2 regions of the Acidovorax sp. LjRoot129 genome follow, and region 2 is predicted to be linked to the other one. Evidence: riboswitches for the same ligand, from Rfam matches in the RefSeq annotation. Region 2 holds a riboswitch; the other holds the start of a gene.
The links. A riboswitch is a leader RNA that binds a small molecule or an ion and turns the genes downstream of it on or off. The one in region 2 is predicted to bind S-adenosylhomocysteine.
Positions count from the first base shown of each region.

Region 1: it holds a riboswitch for S-adenosylhomocysteine, as region 2 does, so the genes downstream of both, metH (methionine synthase) here and ahcY (adenosylhomocysteinase) in region 2, are expected to answer to the same signal.

Region 1 is NZ_CAXUSE020000001.1:233,600-241,026, reverse strand. It holds gene ACSQ3Q_RS01145 (alpha/beta hydrolase) at 1-719, opposite strand, end outside; gene ACSQ3Q_RS01140 (cyclophilin-like fold protein) at 826-1,179, opposite strand; gene ACSQ3Q_RS01135 (LysR family transcriptional regulator) at 1,429-2,322, shown strand; gene metH (methionine synthase) at 2,397-5,138, opposite strand; S-adenosyl-L-homocysteine riboswitch at 5,168-5,289, opposite strand; gene ACSQ3Q_RS01125 (hypothetical protein) at 5,324-6,076, opposite strand; gene ACSQ3Q_RS01120 (PACE efflux transporter) at 6,179-6,634, opposite strand; gene ACSQ3Q_RS01115 (LysR family transcriptional regulator) at 6,710-7,427, shown strand, end outside.
Region 2 is NZ_CAXUSE020000001.1:4,599,262-4,606,688, forward strand. It holds gene ACSQ3Q_RS20975 (septal ring lytic transglycosylase RlpA family protein) at 1-9, opposite strand, end outside; gene metF (methylenetetrahydrofolate reductase [NAD(P)H]) at 9-860, opposite strand; gene ACSQ3Q_RS20985 (TlyA family RNA methyltransferase) at 857-1,858, opposite strand; gene ahcY (adenosylhomocysteinase) at 2,061-3,497, opposite strand; S-adenosyl-L-homocysteine riboswitch at 3,567-3,646, opposite strand; gene ACSQ3Q_RS20995 (hypothetical protein) at 3,827-4,060, shown strand; gene ACSQ3Q_RS21000 (peptide chain release factor 3) at 4,178-5,809, shown strand; gene ACSQ3Q_RS21005 (hypothetical protein) at 6,112-7,427, shown strand, end outside.

The DNA.
Region 1 (7,427 bases), 4.4 Mb from region 2:
ACATCGCGCTGCAGGGCGGCGGCGGCAATGATCTGCTGGCGCTGCGCGAGCGTCTGCGAGTGGTTGAGCGCGTTGCGGTTGGCCGCGCCCATGTCGTACATGCTCACCGTGGCGATGGCCTTCATGCGCGGGTCGATCTTGGCGGCGCTGATGACAAAACTGCCGCTGCCGCAGATGCCCAGGGCGCCGATCTGCTCTCGATCCACCGCGGCCTGGGCGCGCAGAAAGTCCACCCCGGCGCTGAAGGCCTCGGCGTAAAGGTCGGGTGCGACCGCATTGCGCGGCTGGCCGTCGCTTTCGCCCCAGAAGGGCAAGTCCACTGACAGCGCAATGAAGCCCTGCTCGGCCATCTTGGTGGCGTACAGGTTCGCGCTTTGCTCCTTGACCGCGCCCATGGGGTGGCCGACCACCACCGCGGGGCGCTTGCTGCCGCGCTCGAGGTCCTTGGGCACAAAGAGACTGCCGCCCACGTTCATGCGGTATTGGTTTTTGAACGTGACCTTGCGCGCAATCACCTTGTCGCTGCGGTAGAAGTTGTCGGCACCGGCCACCTTGCCAGGGGTCGCCTGCGGCGCGGCGGCAACGGTGCCGGGGGCGGCGGTCAACCCACCCAGTGCTGCGGCGCCCGCGCTGGCCCGCAGGAGGAAGCTGCGCCGGTCCTGGGCGGGGTGGTCCAAGTGATGGAGGTCTTCAGTGGCAAAGGGATGGGTCGTGTGCATGGAATGCTCCTGGGGTCGAAAAAATAGAGGGGGAAGGAAAAAGATGGGCGAGGTCCAGCCCCGGCAGTGAAGCCGGCGGGGCCTGCAGAGTCGGTGTACGGCGGCGTCAGTCGCTGGTGCGCTCGATACGCACCGGCAGCGGCCCGTGACGCTGGAGCAAGGCCAGGCCCGAATCGACCTTGCCCAGCCGAACCAGGCCGGGCTCGTGCTTGTGGCCGTGGACAAAAATCGCCAAGTTGCCCCAGGGCGCGTAGTAGGTGATGTCGCCCGCCATGGGCGCCATGCCATCGGGCGCACCGGCTACATCCAGCTTGCGCGGCAGATCGGCAATGCGCTCCACCACGGCGTAGTCTTTGAGGGACAGCGACAGCGGCAGCAGCGCGGCAAAGTCGCGTGCTGCGGCCGAGCCGTTGAGCGTGGCGGTGGCGACCTCGCCGCCCACGTGGATGCGAAGCTTCATGGAAATCTCCTGTGCTGCGGCCGGGCCGCCGAGCAGGGGTTGCGCCAGAGCCCACGCGGCAGCCCACGTCGCCCAGAGGCGGCGGCGAAGGAAGGGAGTGCGGACGGGGCGTGCCATGGAGTGAAGTTTGCCCAGGCATCGCGCACTTGACTAGATAATGAATGCTTCTTGGTTCTATCAGCTGAGCTAATTAATTAATCAGCCATCTATCCATCCGCAGTCAATGCGCAAGAAGGGGCAGGTAAACACATGGCACGGCGCAACTTCAACGATCTGCTGGCCTTCGTCACGGTGGCGCGCGAAGGCAGCTTTACCCGGGCGGCCGCCACGCTGGGCGTGACGCAGTCGGCGCTGAGCCAGACGATCCGCGGGCTGGAGGAGCGCCTGCAGATCCGGCTGCTCACACGCACCACGCGCAGCGTCTCGCCCACGCCCGCGGGCGAACGGCTGATGCAAGCGATCGGCCACCGCTTCGACGAGATCGAGGCCGAGCTCGATGCACTGACCGCCCTGCGCGACAAGCCCGCGGGCACCGTGCGCATCACCTGCGGTGACCACGTCATGCATGCCACGCTGTTGCCCAAGCTCATGCCGCTGCTGCACGAGCACCCCGACATCAGCATCGAGTTCGACATGAACTACGGTTTTCGCGACATCGTGGCCGACCGTTTTGACGCTGGCGTGCGCATGGGTAACACCATCGACAAGGACATGATTGCCATGCCAATCGGCCCGCCGCTGCGCATGGCGGTGGTGGCATCGCCCGACTACTTCGCGCGCCACGCGCCGCCGAAAACGCCGCACGACCTCACGGCGCACCGCTGCATCAACCAGCGCATGCCGACGTCCGGCGGCCTCTACGTGTGGGACTTTTCGCGCAAGGGCAAGCAGGTCAACGTGCGGGTCGATGGGCCCTTGATCTTCAACACCGCGCCGCCGCAGGTCGACGCCGCGCTGGCGGGCCTGGGCATCACGCTGCTGCCCGACAACGAACTGGGCACCCACATCGAAGACGGCCGCCTGGTGCGCGTGCTGGAGGACTGGTGCCCGCCGTTTGCCGGCTACCACCTGTACTACCCCAGCCGGCGCCAGCCCTCGCCGGCGTTCTCGCTGGTGCTGCAGGCCCTGCGGTTCGAGGCTTAGGGCCAGCTTCAGGCCTCAAAATGGCCGCCAGCGCTTGTTCCATAAGCGCTTAGAGCTATTAATTTAGTAGCAACTCACAGATTCGGCGCCAGCAGCCGCGCCAGAACAGCTTCGTCCATGCCACGGCGCGTGGCCATGTCGTGCAGCTGGTCTTCGCCGATCTTGCCGACGTTGAAGTACACGGCATCGGGGTGGCCGATGTAGAAGCCGCTCACGCTGGCCGCCGGCATCATGGCCAGGCTTTCCGTGAGGGTCATGTCCACCTCGTCGCACTGCAGCACGCGGAACAGTTCGGACTTGGCGCTGTGGTCCGGGCAGGCCGGGTAGCCGGGGGCGGGGCGGATGCCGCGGTACTTCTCGGCAATCATGTCGTCGTTGCTGAGCTGCTCGCTGGCGGCGTAGCCCCACAGATCGGTGCGCACGCGGTGGTGCAGGGCTTCGGCAAAGGCTTCGGCCAGGCGGTCGGCCAGGCTCTTGAACATGATGGCCGAGTAGTCGTCGAGTGCGTCGATAAACGCCTTTTCCTTCTTCTCGATCCCCAGGCCCGCCGTCACCGCGAACAGACCAGCGTAGTCGGCAATGCCGCTGCTCTTGGGTGCGATGAAATCAGCCAGGCAGCGGCTGGGGCGCGTCACGCCGTCGATGACGTGTTTTTCGGTCTGCTGGCGCAGGCCATACCAGGTCATCAGCACCTGGGTGCGCGATTCGTCGGTATAGAACTCGATGTCGTCGTCGTTCACGCTGTTGGCGGGATACAGGCCCATCACGCCGCTGGCGGTGAGCCACCGGCCTTCGATGATTTTCTTGAGCATGGCCTGCGCATCGGCAAACACGCGCGTGGCTTCCACGCCCACCACCGCGTCGGTCAGGATCGCGGGGTACGGGCCGGCCAGGTCCCAGGTCTGGAAGAACGGCCCCCAGTCGATGTACTTGGCCAGCTCGGCCAGGTCAAAGTTCTTGAACACGCGGCGGCCCAGCGCGCGCGGCACGGTGGGCTGGAACGCAGCCCAGTCCACCGGCGTCTTATTGGCGCGGATCTTGGCCAGCGACCACAGCGGTGTCTGCTTCTTGTTGGCGTGCTGCGTGCGCACCTTGTCGTAGTCGGCGTTGAGCTCTTGCACGTAGCTGTCCACGCCATCGCCCAGCAGGCTCTGGGCCACGCTCACGCTGCGCGAGGCGTCGGGCACATAGACCACAGGGCCTTCGTAATGCGGCGCAATCTTGACGGCGGTGTGCACGCGCGAGCAGGTGGCGCCGCCGATGAGCAGCGGGATCTTCTTGATGCGAAAGTGGTCGTCCTTCTGCATCTCGCCAGCCACGTACTGCATCTCTTCTAGGCTGGGGGTGATGAGGCCCGACAGGCCGACGATGTCCGCACCCTCGACCTTGGCGCGCGCCAAAATTTCGTGGCAGGGCACCATCACGCCCATGTTCACCACCTCGAAGTTGTTGCACTGCAAGACCACGGTGACGATGTTCTTGCCGATGTCGTGCACGTCGCCCTTGACGGTGGCGATGATGATCTTGCCCTTGCTGCGCACGTCGCGCCCGGCCAGCTCGTCCAGGCGCTTTTCTTCCTCGATGTACGGAATCAAATGCGCCACGGCGGACTTCATCACGCGCGCGCTTTTGACCACCTGGGGCAGGAACATCTTGCCGGCACCGAACAAATCGCCCACGACGTTCATGCCGTCCATCAGCGGGCCTTCGATCACGTGCAGTGGGCGCCCGCCCTTGGCCAGGATCTCGCGGTAGGCCTCTTCGGTGTCTTCGACGATGAAATCGGTGATGCCGTGCACCAGCGCGTGCGACAGGCGCTCGCCCACCGTCTTGGGGTTTTCGGGCGTGCCGCGCCATTCGAGCCGCTTGCTCTCGTCCTTGGCGCCGCTCTTGGCGGTTTCGGCGATCTCGACCAGGCGCTCGCCGGCGTCGGGGCGGCGGTTGAGCACCACGTCTTCCACGCGCTCCCGCAGCACGGGCTCCAGGTCGTCGTACACGCCCACCATGCCCGCGTTGACAATGCCCATGTCCATGCCAGCTTGAATGGCGTGGTACAGGAACACGGTGTGGATGGCCTCGCGCACCGGGTCGTTGCCGCGGAAGCTGAACGACACGTTGCTGACCCCGCCCGACACCTTGGCGCCCGGCAGGTTCTGCTTGATCCAGCGCACGGCCTCGATGAAATCAACGGCGTAGTTGTTGTGCTCTTCAATGCCGGTAGCCACGGCAAAGATGTTGGGGTCAAAGATGATGTCTTCGGGCGGGAAGCCCACTTCGTCGACCAGGATGCGGTAGGCACGCTCGCAGATTTCGATCTTGCGAGCGTAGGTGTCGGCCTGGCCCTGCTCGTCAAAGGCCATGACCACTGCTGCGGCCCCGTAGCGCTTGACCAGCTTGGCCTGGTGCTTGAAGGCGTCCACGCCCTCCTTCATGCTGATCGAGTTGACGATGCCCTTGCCCTGGATGCAGCGCAGCCCGGCCTCGATCACCTCCCACTTGGAGCTGTCCACCATGATCGGCACGCGCGCGATGTCGGGCTCGGACGCGATCAGCTGCAGAAAACGCACCATGGCCGCCTTGCTGTCGAGCATGGCCTCGTCCATGTTGATGTCGATGACCTGCGCGCCGTTCTCCACCTGCTGGCGCGCCACGGCCAGGGCCTCTTCGTACTGGCCGTTGAGGATCATGCGCGCGAATGCCTTGGAGCCGGTGACGTTGGTGCGCTCGCCGATGTTGACGAACAGCGTGCCCTCGCCAATGGAGACAGGCTCCAGGCCGGACAACTTCATGGGGGGGACGACGGACAGATCGGACATAGGCTCACCTGCGCAGGAACAGCAATGGATACAGGTGAGCGTCGTTGCGGTGGGGCTGGGAGCCTGTTCAAGCGATCGAACGGCTCTTCTTGTGTGCCCAAGCCTGACGGCCCCGTCGGGGTGAGGGGCCGCTGCAACGCTCCTTGGGCAACCGCGGATTTTACCGGGCCGCGCTCTGAGGCCCGTCAGCGCACCGGCAGGAACTGCAGGAAGGTCCCGCCCACGATCCCCTGCACGTAGCTGATCGCCGCGCGCCGGTACTTTTCGGTCGTGAAGACGGCCAGCAGGTCGAGCCGCGCGATGATCTTGCCGAACTCGCGCTCAAAGCTCAGGTTGCGGCCGTGGGGGCCGATCTCGTCGGCCCACAGCAGGGGCTGGCCCTGGGCATTGCGGCGCTGGGCCAGCAGCCAGACGGCGCTTTCCACGTTGCGCGCTGCGTTGTAGACGTGCTGGGCGTCGATGCCGTCGAGCAAGAAGAACTCAGTCTTGCCGCCATGGGCGGTGATGACCATGTCGGCCGTGGCATGGATGAAGGCGGCCACGCGGTCGCCCACGAACTCGGGCGCCAGCGCCAGGCCCATCGCGGCGATGTCGCGGCGGCCTTGCAGCGGGGCCCAGGGCTGGCGCTGCACGATGGCCGCACGCACCTGGTCGATGGCGTGTTCACGGCTGACGGCGCTGGTCTTGCGCCATTCGGCAGGGTTGCGCCGGTAGAGCTTGTCCATGAGGCGGAACAGGCCCTCAAGGTTCTCTTGCATGGCCAGCGTGGCCATGCGGTTGGCGTCGGACTGGGCCATCTCCACCGGCGATGCCGAAGCGCCCTTGACCTCCCCGCGCGGCGTGGGCGCATTGCCGGCGCAACCGGCCAGCAAGGCACCACACAGCGACCAAGCCACCGCCCGAGTCGAAGAAGTGGAGGAAGAGGAACGCCCATGCATGGGCGCGGATTATGGGCCGGCCCTGCCGCTGCGCAAGGCTTGCGCAGCGGCCAAGGCCCGTCGTGACAATGTTTGACGGTGGTTCGCCGATGGCCCGCAGCTTCAGGCGGGCGCCATGGCCGAGGCCGGCAACCCGAACAGGTGGTCGAACACCCAGTTGAAGACAAAGGTGTAGCAAAGGAAGAACACGATCAGCCCCAGGTCCATCACAAACGCGTGCCACAGGCTGATGTCAAACCACCAGGCGAACAGCGGCACCAGGGTGAAGACCAGGCCACCCTCAAACCCGATGGCGTGCGCGATGCGGCGCGCGATGCTGCGCCCGCGCACCGCCTGGCGCGCCTCCCAGCGCTCGAAGGCCCAGTTGAAGGCGATGTTCCACACCACCGCGATCGCCGAGGCGGCCACGGCCACCACGCTGGAATGGCCCGCGCCCTGGCCCGTGAGCAGCGCCAATCCCGCCGTAGCCGCCGCGATGGCGATGAGCTCGTACAGGGTCACGTAGATCAGGCGGCGCCGGATGCCATGAAGCCGAAACAGGGTGGGTTGCTTGTCCATGCAGGCACTGTATGTGCCGCCGTCTGACATATAAAGTCAGCTTCTTTCAGATTTATTGATAGGTTGCAGCACACCATGGCCTTCAATTCCGACAGCGTGCAGGTCTTTCTGGCCGTGCTGGACCAGGGTTCCTTCTCGGCCGCGGCCCGGTCGCTGTCGCGGGTGCCGTCGGCCGTCAGCATGACCATTGCCCACCTGGAGGCCGAGCTCGACGTGCTGCTGTTTGACCGCGCTGGCCGCGAGCCGCGCCCTACCGCTGCGGCGCGGGCGCTGGAGCCGCAGGCGCGGCTGCTTGCAGGGCAGTTGCAGCAGCTCAACGCCCAGGCGCTGGCGCTGACCCAGGGGCTGGAAGAGCGCATCACCCTGGCCATCGCACCCGAGCTGCTGGCAGCGCGCTGGACGGGGCCGCTGGCGGCCCTGGCGCTGGAATATCCGTTGCTGCAGGTGGAGGTGCTGGCCGCTCCGCAGGTGGATGCGCTCGCGCTGCTGCACAGCGGGCGCGCCCAGCTGGCGCTGGTGTTCGAGCGCCCCAGCATCGACGGGCGCGAGGGCTTCCAGGAAGTGGGCACCGAGACCCTGGTGGCCGTGATGGCGCCCGACCACCCGGTGCTGGCCGGCGCGCGCGCTGCGGCACAGGCGCGGGGCGAGCCGCCTGAGAGCGCCCTGCTGCGCGAGGAGCACCTGACCACCACCCGCCAGATCGTGGTGGCCAGCCGCGACCTGGCGCAGACCGACCCGCGGTTTGTGTTTGCCCGCCACCACTGGCGCACCGACAACCACCTGGCCGCGCTGG
Region 2 (7,427 bases):
CCGTTGCATCAGATCCCCAGCCTGCGACAGATCTCCAGCGTCGCAGTGCTCTGGTTCATCGTGTAGAAGTGCAGCGCCGGTACGCCCGCAGTGCGCAGCCGGTCGCACAGGTCGGTCACCACATCCAGGCCAAAGGCCTTGATGCTGGCCGTGTCGTCGCCGAAGGCCTGCAGGCGCAGGCGGATCCAGCGCGGGATCTCGGCGCCGCTGGCGTCTGCAAAGCGCATGAGCTGCGTGGAGCTCCCGATCGGCATGATGCCGGGCACTACCGGCACGTTGGCACCAAACCGCTCTGCGTCTTCCACAAAACGGAAATAGGCGTCGCTGTTGTAGAACAGCTGCGTGATGGCCGAGTCCGCCCCGGCACGCACCTTCGTCACATAGGCCTGCAAGTCCGCATCGGGCGATTTCGCCTGGGGGTGCACCTCGGGATAGGCCGCCACCTCGATGTGGAAATCGCGGCCGGTTTCTGCACGGATGAACGCCACCAGATCACTTGCGTAGTGAAACTCGCCCCCCGAGCCGTAGCCGCTGGGCAAATCGCCGCGCAGGGCCACCAAGCGCTTGACGCCCATGGCCTTGAGCGTGGCTAGCTGCTCCCGCACGGACTCGCGGGTGGCGCCGATGCAGGAGAAGTGCGACGCTGCACTCATGCCCTCGGCAAGAATTTCGCGCACAGCACCAAATGTGCCTTCCTGCGTAGAGCCCCCTGCGCCATAGGTGACCGAACAGAAATCCGGCTTCAGTGCGTACAGCTGCTGGCGCGCGGCGCGCAGCTTTTCGACGCCTTCGGGCGTCTTCGGGGGAAAGAACTCGAGGCTGACCGGAAAACCGGTGCCTTGTGCGTTACCAGCTGTCATGCAGCCCTCCTCGCATAAACAAAAAATTCACGGTTGCCGTCGCCGCCATCAATCGGGCTGGGGAGCCACTCGCTCACCGTCAATCCCGACTCGGCGCAGCAGTCGCGGATGCGTTTTTCGACCACCGCATACAGCGATTCGTCACGCACGATGCCGCCCTTGCCCACCTGTCCAGGCTGCAGTTCAAACTGCGGCTTGACCAGCATCAGCAGCGCGCCGCCTGCCTTGAGCAGCGGCACCAGGGCTGGCAGCACGAGGGTGAGCGAGATGAAGGACAGATCGCCGGTGACAAAGTCGAACGCGGGCGTGATGTCTACGGCTTCCCGCCCCGCCTGGCGCTGGCGCCGGGTGGGCACAACGCCCTCGGCCCGGGCACGGGCCTTGGCCGCGCGCTCGGCCTTGAAGGCCTCGACGTCCTGCTCCCTGGCGTCGTCGCTGTCGTCATACGCCTCGTCCACCTCGCCACCGTTGCGCATCCAGGCATACGGCGCCACGGGCAGGGTGTCGTTGTCGTCGACGTCGGTTTCCACGTGTTCGGACAACGCCTCCTCGCAGGCATCCTGCAGAGATTGGGCGGTCATGGCGCGGGCGTTCAGCCCTTCTACGCCCACGACGCGCGGGTCGTTGCGCAGGCGTTCGTGCAGTTGGCCGTGGCCCACGTCCACCCCGATCACCTGAACCGCGCCATGCTGCAGCAGGCAGTCAGTGAAACCGCCGGTGCTCTGACCGACGTCCAGGCAGCGCAAGCCGTCCACCGCGAGGCCTGTGGCCTTGAGCGCGCCCTCCAGCTTGAGGCCACCGCGCGAGAGGTACTTGGCCTCGGCGCCGTCCAGCAGCTCGACCTGGGCAATATCCGGAATGTCGTCGCCGTTCTTGGTCACCTTCTGCCAGGGCATGCCGGGCGACAGGCGCCATTGCACGCCTGCTGCAATGAGCCGCTGGGCTTGCGAGCGGGTCGCGGCATGGCCGCGCTCCACCAAATACACATCTGCGCGCATCGCGCCCATCCTTTTTTTTAATCAAATAGGCCGCCAGCGCTTGATTGATAAGCGTTGGTAGCTATTATTTTTATAGCAAACAAGCTACAGCAGGTTCAAGCCCCGCTGCCGACTGTGCATTCACGCTCAGGCGGGCTGACGGTGCCGAGGCCGTCGAAACGCCCTCCGAACCCGCACCCCCACCCGCCGCGCGCGCGCCCTATCAATAGCGGTAGGTGTCGGGCTTGTAGGGCCCTTGCTTTTGTACGCCGATGTACGCAGCCTGCGTATCGGTCAGCTCGGTCAGCTGCGCGCCGACCTTCTTCAGGTGCAGGCGGGCAACCTTTTCGTCCAGGATCTTGGGCAGCACGTACACCTTGCCGGCTTCGTAGTCGCCCTGCTTGGTGAACAGCTCGATCTGCGCGATCGTCTGGTTGGCGAACGAGCTGCTCATCACGAAGCTCGGGTGGCCCGTGGCGCAGCCCAGGTTCACCAGGCGGCCCTTGGCCAGCAGCGTGATGCGCTTGCCGTCCGGGAAGATCACGTGGTCCACCTGGGGCTTGATTTCTTCCCACTGGTACTTCTCGATCGACGCGACGTCGATCTCATTGTCGAAGTGGCCGATGTTGCAGACGATGGCCTCGTTCTTCATCGCCACCATGTGCTCGTGGCGGATCACGTCCTTGTTGCCGGTCGTGGTCACGAAGATGTCGGCCTTGTCGGCGGCGTATTCCATCGTCACGACCTTGAAGCCTTCCATCGCGGCCTGCAGGGCGTTGATGGGATCGATCTCGGTCACCCACACCTGGGCGCGCAGGGCAGCGAGCGCCTGGGCGCAGCCCTTGCCCACGTCACCATAGCCCGCCACCACAGCAACCTTGCCGGCGATCATCACATCGGTGGCGCGCTTGATGCCGTCCACCAGGGATTCGCGGCAGCCATACAGGTTGTCGAACTTGCTCTTGGTGACCGAGTCGTTCACGTTGATCGCGCGGAACAGCAGCGTGCCCTTGGCGGACATTTCGTTCAGGCGGTGCACGCCGGTCGTGGTCTCTTCGGTCACGCCGATGATCTCGGCCGACTTGCGGCTGTACCAGGTGGCGTCTTCGGACAGCTTCTTGCGGATGGAGGCGAACAGGATGCGCTCTTCTTCGCTGGCACCGTTGCCGGCCACCAGGGACGCGTCCTTCTCGGCGCGCTGGCCCAGATGCATCAGCAACGTGGCGTCGCCGCCATCGTCCAGAATCATGTTGGGGCCTTCGCCCGGCGTGCCCTTGGCACCGAAGTCGAAGATGCGGTGGGTGTAGTCCCAGTACTCTTCCAGCGACTCGCCCTTGACGGCAAACACCGGCGTGCCGCCCGCAGCAATGGCGGCGGCAGCGTGGTCCTGCGTGGAGAAGATGTTGCAAGAAGCCCAGCGCACATCAGCGCCCAGCGACTTCAAGGTCTCGATCAGCACAGCCGTCTGGATAGTCATGTGCAGCGAGCCGGTGATGCGGGCGCCCTTCAGGGGCTGGGCGGCAGCGAATTCCTCGCGGATCGCCATGAGACCGGGCATCTCGGTCTCGGCAATTGCGATTTCCTTGCGGCCCCAGGGGGCCAGGCCGATGTCGGTGATGACACAGTCGGTGTTGACGGGGGCGTTGACGCGTGCGTTCATGATGGTTTGCTCCAAAGCATGTTTGAAAAAACCACTCATCGGGGGATTGCCGGGGCTCACCACACGAGAAGTGGTTGAGCGTCGTTGCTAGATGACTCCGAGCCTCACGCCCCGCCAGTGCTGGGGACGCTGCAACGCTCCTCGGATTCCGGCATTTTATGACATCCCGCGAACCGGACCACCGCCGCCACCCAAAGGGGGCCATTTCGCACTTGTGTGTTGCCAGCGCTCCTACAGGCAGCCGCCGCATTGCTCGCTGTAATTCAAAGCGTGCTCCGGCCCCATCGCAAGCGCCGGCCTCCTCAACCTTACGCAGAAAGTGCTTACCCATGAAAAACCTCATTGCTCTGACCATCGTTGCGGCCAGTTTTGCCGGGCTGACAGCCTGCGACGTGAAGAAGACCCAGGAAGGCAACGTGACCGTGCCCAAGTACGAAGTGGAAAAGACCCAGTCGGGCGACGTCACGCTGCCCAAGTACGACGTGAAGACGCCCGACGTCAATGTGACCACTGAAAAGAAGGTCATTGAGGTTCCCAAAGTCGAGGTGACGCCCGCCAAGTAACTTCTGGCACAAGTGGGGCGCCGTCACGGCCCCCACTCCCTTGGCACACGGCGCAGGGATAATCGCGGGATTCCAGCTATTTATCGCGCTGCGCTTCTGTGCGCCGCCTCTGCCTGCATGTCCGCACCGTTCCTTGCCGAAACCCAGCGCCGCCGCACCTTTGCCATCATTTCCCACCCCGACGCGGGCAAGACGACGCTGACCGAAAAGCTGCTGCTGTTCTCGGGCGCAATTCAAATCGCGGGCGCCGTCAAGGGCCGCAAAGCCAGCCGCCACGCCACGTCGGACTGGATGGAAATCGAAAAGCAGCGCGGCATCTCGGTGGCCTCGTCGGTCATGCAGATGCTGTACCGCGAGCGCGTGATCAACCTGCTCGACACCCCGGGCCACAAAGACTTCTCTGAAGACACCTACCGCGTGCTCACCGCCGTCGACTCGGCGTTGATGGTGATCGACGCGGCCAACGGTGTGGAAGCGCAGACCCGCCGACTGATCGAGGTCTGCCGCCAACGCGATACGCCCATCATCACGTTCGTCAACAAGATGGACCGCGAAGTGCGCGACCCGCTGGACATCCTCGACGAAGTGGAGCGCGAACTGGGCATGCCCTGCTGCCCCATCACCTGGCCCGTGGGCCAGGGCAAGAGCTTTGGCGGCATCATCAACCTGCGCACGCAGACCATGACGGTGTTCACCCCTGGCAGCGACCGCGGCCCGAAAGACTTTGAGGTGGTGCCGCTGGCGGAAGCCGACCGGCTGCGCAAACGCTTTGGCCAGTCATTTGACGATGCACTGGAGAGCATGGAGCTGGCCGTGGGCGCCTCGGCAGCCTGGAGCCATGAAGACTTCCTGGCCGGCAAGCTCACACCCGTGTTCTTCGGCTCGGGGGTGAACAATTTCGGTGTGATGGAAGTGTTGGACGCCGTGGTCGACATGTCGCCGCCGCCGGGCCCGCGCGTGAGCACCCTCGAAGTGAACAAGCAGCCGGTCGTCAAGACCATCCAGCCCGAAGATGCAGGCTTTGCCGGCGTGGTGTTCAAGGTGCAGGCCAACATGGACGCCAACCACCGCGACCGCATCGCCTTCGTGCGCGTGGCGTCCGGCAAATACATGCCCGGCATGAAGCTCAAGGTGCAACGCACCGCCAAGGAGCTGCGTCCCACCTCGGTAGTCACCTTCATGTCGCAGCGCCGCGAGGCGGTGGAAGAAGCCTACGCGGGCGACATCATCGGCTTTACCACCCATGGCGGCGTGCAGCTGGGCGACACCATCACCGACGGCGCCAATTTGCAGTTCACCGGCCTGCCTTTCTTCGCGCCCGAGATGTTCATGACCGTGGTGCTCAAGAACCCACTGCGCACCAAGCAGCTGCAGCAGGGCCTGGCCCAGCTGGGCGAAGAAGGCGCGATCCAGGTCTTCAAGCCCGACGCTGGCGGCAACATGCTGCTCGGCGCCGTGGGCCAGCTGCAATTCGAAGTGGTACAGCACCGGCTCAAAGCGGAGTACGACGCCGATGTGCGCCTGGAGGGCTGCCAGTACACCGGGGCACGCTGGATCACTGCGGATACCCCGGCCGATTTGCGTGCCTTCACCGACGCTTACCCGCTGCGCCTGGCGCACGATGCGGCGGACACGCTGGCGTATCTCTGCACGTCACCGTATGACGTTCGGCTGGCGCAAGAGCGGTTTCCGAAGATTCATTTTCATCCGCTGCGGGAGCATGCGGGGTTGGCATTGCAGGGCGCTTGAATCTGGACATATTCTGTAACCAAGAAACAATTTCGACATTGCTTTGGCACGTAAAATGTTTCCGCAGTTCAACGTCACTTTGTGACCGCAGAGCAAATCACTGATTAACTGATTGAATTTATCCAGGATAGTCGACGAGACTGCGAAGTACCACCAGCCTTAAGCACCCTGCATAGGGATGGCAGGCAAGAAAATCGATCTACCTGTTCGAGTCCATTCACTCAGCAATATTCATTCTTCAGTTACGCCGCGAGGTGCTGCACTGCCATACGTCGCACCGTGGCGTTGCCACAGACATCACTGTGGCTAACTACATTTTCTTATCACAAAGTTATTCTATGCCGCAGAAAAGCATTGTGGCGCCAACTCTTTCAAATGACCGGTTTCCCTGGCATCCATTTACGGTATTCCTGGGACTCTTGGTGCTGGTGTATGGCAGCTGGTTCATAGCATTCTGGCCTGGCGTTCTTGGCGAGGATAGTCTAGCGATACTGCGCGAGATCGAGAACCCGTCTAAACATCACTCAGGCAAGCCAGATTTCTGGTTCGCATTTGTACGCCTCATGTACGAAAGTACTCGACGTGTCGAGGTGCCGATAGCATTCCAGCTGACATTTACCGCTTGTGTTTTCGCGCGGCTTTTGGCTTGGCAATGGCAACACGATCTTCCGAAAATTGCGGTAGTGCTATTGCTACTGGTCTGTGCCGCTCCTCAGATGGTGTACTTCGCCGGATCGCTTTATCCGGACGGTATTTACGCTGTGGCGGCTACAGGGTTACTCTTCGAAATTTGGCGTGTTGTACGGGCCAATCGGGTTGACTTTGCCGGGCTGGCGTTCATAACCATGACGTTACCTTTCGCAGCCTTTGCTCGCCCCAATGGCATTGTTTTTCTGCTGCCTGTCGTTCTGGCCATCTGTTGGCTACGCGGCCTTGGGCGAATTCTCTTAGCCGCAGTGACTCTGCTCTGGATTGGGCTAAATGCAGTGGCCGATACGGGCCGACAATCTACCCCCACTCACGGCGTGCTATTCCCGTTGGCTATTTATGAAACCGCCAATTTCTTACAACCTCGGCCCATGAAAATTTGGACGCCCTCGCCGCGCGTGGCCCCGGAAACCATTCAGCTTTTACAGAGCCATGGCATATATGAGAAGGTCATAGAGTACTACGACCCCGACTATTGGGACCCACTCCTTTTTCGCGCGGATGGCCCGCGTGTGATGAGCATGCCGGAGGCTGACCGCGATGCTATCGTTAAGCAGTTTTTCACTTATAATCTTTGGCGCAATATTCCAAAATTTGTTGGCAGCCGAGTAAATGTATTTTTAGTAGCCGCCCTGGCGCAGGGAGGTCTTCCTGGGCACCATTACGCGCCATTCATACTCGAGCAAATTGATTCGCATTCCATCTTTCGCGCATGGCATTGGAAGAAAGGAGAATCTGCCCTATTTTCGTTATACGAATGGTCTGCGAAATGGCGCTGGCTACTATGGACGCCGCTCATTGGAGTCGGACTCACGTTGTGGGCCACCATAGCCGGTTGGAGGCAGCGTGATCGAGCACTCCTTCTCATGGCGGTTCCTATGGCAATCCAAATTGGGGCCATAGGGTTTTT